2 regions of the Streptomyces sp. NPDC043908 genome follow, and region 2 is predicted to be linked to the other one. Evidence: predicted binding sites of a transcription regulator. Region 2 holds the regulator's gene; the other holds the start of a gene.
The links. Region 2 encodes HspR, which represses chaperone genes until heat shock. Its sites were predicted from a motif close to TTGAGNNNNNNNNNCTCAA; they were not measured.
Positions count from the first base shown of each region.

Region 1: lon (endopeptidase La) is a predicted target of HspR. The motif match lies at 2,261-2,279, and genes of this name have one in related genera.

Region 1 is NZ_JBWKEI010000002.1:423,900-427,301, forward strand. It holds gene lon (endopeptidase La) at 1-2,238, opposite strand, end outside; gene AC069K_RS06195 (GNAT family N-acetyltransferase) at 2,396-3,052, shown strand; gene AC069K_RS06200 (hypothetical protein) at 3,049-3,402, shown strand, end outside.
Region 2 is NZ_JBWKEI010000004.1:248,242-251,643, forward strand. It holds gene grpE (nucleotide exchange factor GrpE) at 1-586, shown strand, start outside; gene dnaJ (molecular chaperone DnaJ) at 632-1,810, shown strand; gene AC069K_RS11740 (heat shock protein transcriptional repressor HspR) at 1,812-2,264, shown strand; gene AC069K_RS11745 (hypothetical protein) at 2,452-2,709, opposite strand; gene AC069K_RS11750 (hypothetical protein) at 2,735-3,175, opposite strand; gene AC069K_RS11755 (sigma factor) at 3,305-3,402, shown strand, end outside.

The DNA of each region.
Region 1 (3,402 bases), on a different contig from region 2:
GGCGAGCAGCTTCTGCTTCAGGCCGCCGATCGGCAGCACCCGGCCGGTGAGCGAGACCTCCCCGGTCATCGCCACGTCGGTGCGCACCAGCCGGCCGCTGAGCAGCGAGGACAGCGCGGTGACCAGCGTGATGCCGGCGCTCGGGCCGTCCTTGGGGACCGCGCCCGCGGGGAAGTGGACGTGCACGCCCCGGTCCTTGAGGTCGGCCACCGGCAGCTCCAGTTCGGCGCCGTGCGAGCGCAGGAAGCTCAGGGCGATCTGCGCCGACTCCTTCATCACGTCGCCCAGCTGGCCGGTGAGGGTCAGGCCCGCGGCCCCCGTCTCCGGGTCGGCCAGGGACGCCTCGACGAACAGGACGTCGCCGCCCGCCCCGGTCACGGCGAGGCCGGTGGCCACCCCGGGCACCGAGGTGCGCCGCTCCGCCGGGTCCTGGGCGGACTCGGGGACGTGGTGCGGGCGGCCGATCAGCGCGCGCAGGTCGTCGGGCGTGACCGTGAAGGGCAGCTCGCGCTCGCCGGTCTCGTGCTGGGCCGCGACCTTGCGCAGCAGCCGGGCGAGCGAGCGCTCCAGGTTCCGCACGCCCGCCTCGCGGGTGTACTCCCCCGCCAGCTTGCGCAGGGCCTCCTCCTCCAGGACGACCTCGCCGCCGTCGAGCCCGGCCCGCTCCAACTGGCGCGGGAGCAGGTGGTCGCGGGCGATGACGACCTTCTCGTCCTCGGTGTAACCGTCGAGGCGGACGAGCTCCATCCGGTCGAGCAGCGCCTCCGGGATGGCCTCCAGGACGTTCGCCGTGGCCAGGAAGACGACGTCGCTCAGATCGAGCTCGACCTCCAGGTAGTGGTCGCGGAAGGTGTGGTTCTGCGCCGGGTCGAGGACTTCGAGCAGGGCCGCGGCCGGGTCGCCGCGGAAGTCGGAGCCGAGCTTGTCGATCTCGTCGAGCAGCACCACCGGGTTCATCGACCCGGCCTCCTTGACCGCCCGTACGATCCGGCCGGGCAGGGCGCCCACGTACGTACGCCGGTGGCCGCGGATCTCGGCCTCGTCCCGGACGCCGCCGAGGGCGACGCGGACGAACTCGCGGCCCATCGCGTGGGCCACGCTCTCCGCGACGCTCGTCTTTCCGACACCGGGCGGGCCGACGAGGGCGAGCACCGCGCCCCCGCGCCGGCCGCCGACCACGCCCAGGCCCCGGTCGGCGCGGCGCTTGCGGACCGCCAGGTACTCGGTGATGCGCTCCTTCACGTCCTCCAGGCCCGCGTGCTCGGTGTCCAGGACCGCGCGGGCGCCCGCGATGTCGTAGACGTCCTCCGTCCGCTCCTGCCAGGGCAGTTCCAGGACGGTGTCCAGCCAGGTGCGGATCCAGGAGCCCTCGGGGGACTGGTCGCTGGAGCGCTCCAGCTTCTCGACCTCCTTGAGGGCGGCCTCGCGGACCTTCTCGGGCAGGTCGGCGGCCTCCACCCGGGCCCGGTAGTCGTCGGACTCGTCGCCCTCGGACTCGCCGTTGAGCTCGCGCAGCTCCTTGCGGACGGCGTCGAGCTGGCGGCGCAGCAGGAACTCGCGCTGCTGCTTGTCCACGCCCTCCTGGACGTCCTTGGCGATCGCCTCGGCCACGTCCTGCTCGGCGAGGTGCTCGCGCAGCTGCTCGGTGGCGAGCCTGAGCCGGGCGACCGGGTCGGCGGTCTCCAGGAGCTCGACCTTCTGGGCGGTGGTGAGGAAGGGTGAGTAGCCGGAGTTGTCGGCGAGGGCCGAGACGCCCTCGATCTGCTGGACCCGGTCGACGACCTGCCAGGCGCCGCGCTTCTTGAGCCACTCGGTGGCGAGCGCCTTGTACTCCTTGACCAGTTCGGTGACCTGGCCGGGCAGCGGTTCGGGGACGGTCTCCTCGACCTGGGCGCCCTCGACCCACAGGGCGGCGCCGGGGCCGGTGGTCCCGGCGCCGATGCGCACCCGGGCCACGCCGCGGATGAGCGCGCCGGGGTCGCCGTCGGAGAGCCGGCCGACCTGCTCCACGGTGCCGAGCACGCCGGTCGCGGCGTAGGCCCCGTCGACGCGCGGGACGAGCAGCACCCGGGGCTTGCCCGCCGAGGGGCCGTCGGCCCGGACCGCGGCCTGGGCGGCTTCGACGGCGGCGCGCACCTCGGTGTCGGACAGGTCCAGCGGCACGACCATCCCGGGCAGCACGACCTCGTCGTCGAGCGGCAGCACAGGCAGGGTGAGCGGTGCGGACGAGTGAGCCATGATCTCCCCTTCGGCAGTCAAGTTGAGCTATGCCGACTCAATGCATGTGAGCCCGGGAATGTTCCCCCGGGCCTGTTCGCTCTGAGCGATCACCTCTTGTAAGAGTCACATCACAGAAAGGACTATTACCACCTCGTACGTTCGCAAGGGGGCGGTCATGGAGTCGGTACCGGAGCTCGTCGAGGCCTGGACCAAGGGGTGGGTGGTCTCGCGCGGCGCGGCGGCGCCGGTCGCCGAGCCGTGGGGGTGGAGCATCGACGTCGGCCAGGTCAAGCAGGTGTGCCGGCACGTCATGCCCGAGCCCGACGAGGCCTCGGTGCGCAAGCTGGCCCACGCGGCGGCCGTGCCGGGCACCTGGCTGAAGCTCTTCGCGGACGACGACACGGTCCGCCCGTGGCTCGGCCCCGGCTGGGAGTACGAGCAGCCCGGCTTCCTGATGACGGTGCCGCTGGCCCCGGCCGATGTGCCGGTCCCGGCCGGCTACACCCTCACCCGCTGGACCACCGGCGGCGTCCTGCGCGTCCTGGTGCGCACCGGGGACGGCCACTTCGCCGCCCGCGGCCAGATCGCCCCCACCGGCGCGACCGCCGTCGCCGACCAGATCGAGACGGCGCCCGGGCACCGCCGCCGGGGCCTGGGCAGCGTCGTCATGCGCACGCTCCAGAGCGGCGCCCACGCCGCGGGGGCCACCACGGGCGTCCTGGTCGGCACCCCCGAGGGCCGGGACCTGTACGGATCGCTCGGCTGGACGACGCGCTCTCCCATGGCAAGCCTGTACTTCGCTCCCACCGATCCGGCATCCTCGGCTCCATGAGCCTCATGGGCAGGACCACCACCACCGGAGCACTGCTGCTCGCCACCCTGCTCGCGGCGACGGCCTGCGACTCCGGCGACTCGACGGCGGACGGCGCCTCCAAGTCGCCCACCCCGGCGCCGAGCACGACCCTGAGCGCCCAGCCGCCGGCGACCTCCCCGACTCCGGGCACCTCCCCGGCGGGCACGGCCACGCCGCCCGCCCGGCAGGGGCAGTTGCTCCGGCTCGTGGTGAGCGGCGGGTTCGCGGGGGTGCACAACGAGCTGGTGGTCAAGGACGACGGCTCGTACACCTCCACCCGCCGGGACGGGCAGAAGACCACCGGCACGCTGACGCGGGAGGAGCTGGCG
Region 2 (3,402 bases):
GGCCGCCGACTCCTCGAAGGAGGAGAAGGCGGCCCCGGCCGGGGACGCAGCCAAGGAGATCGCCCTGCAGGCCGAGCTGGACCAGGCCCGGACGGCGCTCGCCGAGCGCACGACGGACCTCCAGCGCCTCCAGGCCGAGTACCAGAACTACCGCCGCCGCGTGGAGCGGGACCGCGTCACGGTCAAGGAGATCGCCGTCGCCGGCCTCCTGACCGAGCTGCTGCCCGTGCTCGACGACATCGGCCGGGCCCGTGAGCACGGCGAGCTGACCGGTGGCTTCAAGTCGGTGGCCGAGTCGCTGGAGACGGTCGCCGCGAAGATGGGCCTCCAGCAGTTCGGCAAGGAGGGCGAGCCCTTCGACCCGACGGTCCACGAGGCCCTGATGCACAGCTACGCGCCGGACGTCACCGAGACGACCTGCGTCGCGATCCTCCAGCCCGGGTACCGGATCGGCGAGCGTACGATCCGCCCCGCGCGGGTCGCCGTCGCCGAGCCCCAGCCGGGCGCGGCGAAGGAGGGCAAGGAGGCCAAGGAAGGCGGCGGCGGCACGGCCGAAGAGGAGAGCGGTGGCCCGGACGAGGGCTGACGCGACGGTCATGGGTGAAGTGGTCGTCCGGGAGGAGGGACGTCGATGAGCACGAAGGACTTCGTCGAGAAGGACTACTACAAGGTCCTCGGCGTCCCCAAGGACGCCACCGAGGCCGAGATCAAGAAGGCGTACCGCAAACTCGCCCGCGAGTTCCACCCGGACGCCAACAAGGGCGACGCCAAGGCGGAGGAGCGCTTCAAGGAGGTCTCCGAGGCGAACGACATCCTCGGTGATCCCAAGAAGCGCAAGGAGTACGACGAGGCGCGCGCCCTCTTCGGCAACGGCGGCTTCCGGGCCGGTCCCGGCGCCGGCGGCGGCAGCTTCAACTTCGACCTGGGCGACCTCTTCGGGGGCGCCCAGGGCGGCGGGGCGGCCGGCGGCTTCGGCGGCGGGCTCGGCGACGTGTTCGGCGGGCTCTTCAACCGGGGCGGCGCGGGCCCGGGCACCCGGACCCAGCCGCGCCGCGGCCAGGACCTGGAGTCCGAGGTGACGCTCAGCTTCACCGAGGCGGTCGACGGGGCCACGGTCCCGATCCGGCTCTCCAGCCAGGCTCCCTGCAAGGCCTGTTCGGGCACCGGCGACAAGAACGGCACGCCCCGGGTGTGCCCGACGTGCGTCGGCACCGGACAGGTCTCGCGCGGCACCGGCGGCGGCTTCTCGCTGACCGACCCGTGTGTGGACTGCAAGGGCCGCGGTCTGATCGCGGAGAACCCCTGCGAGGTCTGCAAGGGCAGCGGCCGCGCCAAGTCCTCGCGGACCATGCAGGTCAGGATTCCGGCGGGCGTCTTCGACGGCCAGCGGATCCGGCTGCGCGGCAAGGGCGCGGCGGGCGAGCGCGGTGGCCCCGCGGGCGACCTGTACGTGGTCGTCCACGTGGACAGCCACCCGGTCTTCGGCCGCAAGGACGACAACCTCACCGTCACCGTGCCGGTCTCCTTCGCGGAGGCGGCGCTCGGCGGCGAGGTGAAGGTGCCCACCCTGGGCGGGCCGCCGGTCACCCTGAAGCTCCCCGCGGGCACGCCCAACGGCCGTACGATGCGGGCCCGGGGCAAGGGCGCGGTCCGCAAGGACGGCTCGCGCGGGGACCTGCTGGTCACCGTGGAGGTCATGGTGCCCAAGGACCTCGGCGACAAGGCGCGCGAGGCCCTGGAGGCGTTCCGCGAGGCGACCGCGGACGAGGATCCGCGGGCAGAACTGTTCCAGGCCGCGAAGGGAGCATGAGATGGACGGCCGACGACGCAATCCGTTCGAACTGACCGATGAATCGCCGGTGTACGTCATCTCGGTCGCCGCTCAGCTCTCCGGTCTGCACCCGCAGACCCTGCGCCAGTACGACCGCCTCGGCCTGGTCTCGCCCGACCGCACGGCCGGGCGCGGCCGGCGCTACTCGGCCCGCGACATCGAACTGCTCCGTACGGTGCAGCAGTTGTCGCAGGACGAGGGCATCAACCTGGCCGGTATCAAGCGCATCATCGAGCTGGAGAACCAGGTGGCCGCGCTCCAGCAGCGCGTCGCCGAGCTCTCGGCCGCGGTGGACGGGGCGGCGGCCGCCATGCGGCAGCGCGAGGCCCAGGTCCACGCGTCGTACCGGCGCGACCTGGTGCCGTACCAGGACGTGCAGCCGACCGGCGCCCTGGTGGTCTGGCGGCCCAAGAGGCCGAAGGACACGCACTAGCGCGGTCCACCGCCCGGACGCGACACCGGTGGCTCGACGAACGAACGAGAGGGCCCGCGGTCCCCACGAGGGGGCGGCGGGCCCTTTCGCGTGGGCGCGCGGGACCCGGCGCGGAGTGCGGCCCGCGCGCGGCATCCGGGGCGCGGCCCCGGCGTGCGGCCCGGGGCCTTCCACCGGTGGCCGCCGGTCAATGGCCCGTGCCCTGCCAGAGGCTCACCGCGAGGGCCGCGCACGAGGTCAGGGCGGCGATCGCGGGCAGCGGCCAGCGCCCGCGCTCCAGGGCGTCCAGACGGTCGTCGTGTTCTCCCAGCGTCTTGTCGGTCTGGTCGGCGCGCTGGAGCAGCAGTGCCAGGTCGCCCCGCGTGGTGGCGAACCCGACCTCCACCGCGCGCCGCAGCCGTTCCAATTCGATCGCGACTCCTTCGGCCTGGCCGGTGTTCACCATGAGGGCTCCTTCGGTAGATGGCGGATCAGGACCACGAGCCGGCGGGAGGAGAGCCGGCCGCGGTGCCAGTCCAGGAGGTCCACGCCGTAGTGGCGCAGGAGCGCGGCTTCCAGCGCCTCGGCGTTGTCCTCCACGTACACGCCGAGGCGCAGCCTTCCCCCAGGCCGAGCCCGGTGTCGCGGCCCCAGGAGGCGAGGACCGCCTCGATGTCGTGCGGTGAGGGGCGGTGGCGGCGCAGCCGGGCCGACTGGGCCCCGCCGAGGAGGAGTTCGAGCGAGGCGCCCAGGTCGTCACCGCCCAGGGCGCGCAGGGCGCGGGCCGTAGCGCGGGTGAGTTCGCCGGGCAGTTCGAAGAGCTCGCCGCCCAGCTCGAAGGCCCAGGAGCGGCCGGACGCCTCCAGGCGCTGGGCGCGGGCCGCGTCGGCGCGAGGGGCGCCGGGGGCGGGTGTCGCGGGTGGTGCGGCCATGGTGCCTCCCTCAAATGGCCGGTTCCGTAACGGGGTTGAGAGCCGGATCGCCGTACCCGCCGGGCGGGTCAGCGGATACAGTCGGTGTCACCTCTACGGGTGAGGCAGGGGAACAACGTGACCGTGAACGTGGACGAGCGCGAACGGCTGGCCGAGCGGTTCGAGGCCAACCGCACCCATCTGCGGGCCGTCGCCTACCGGATACTCGGCAACCTCAACGAGGCGGA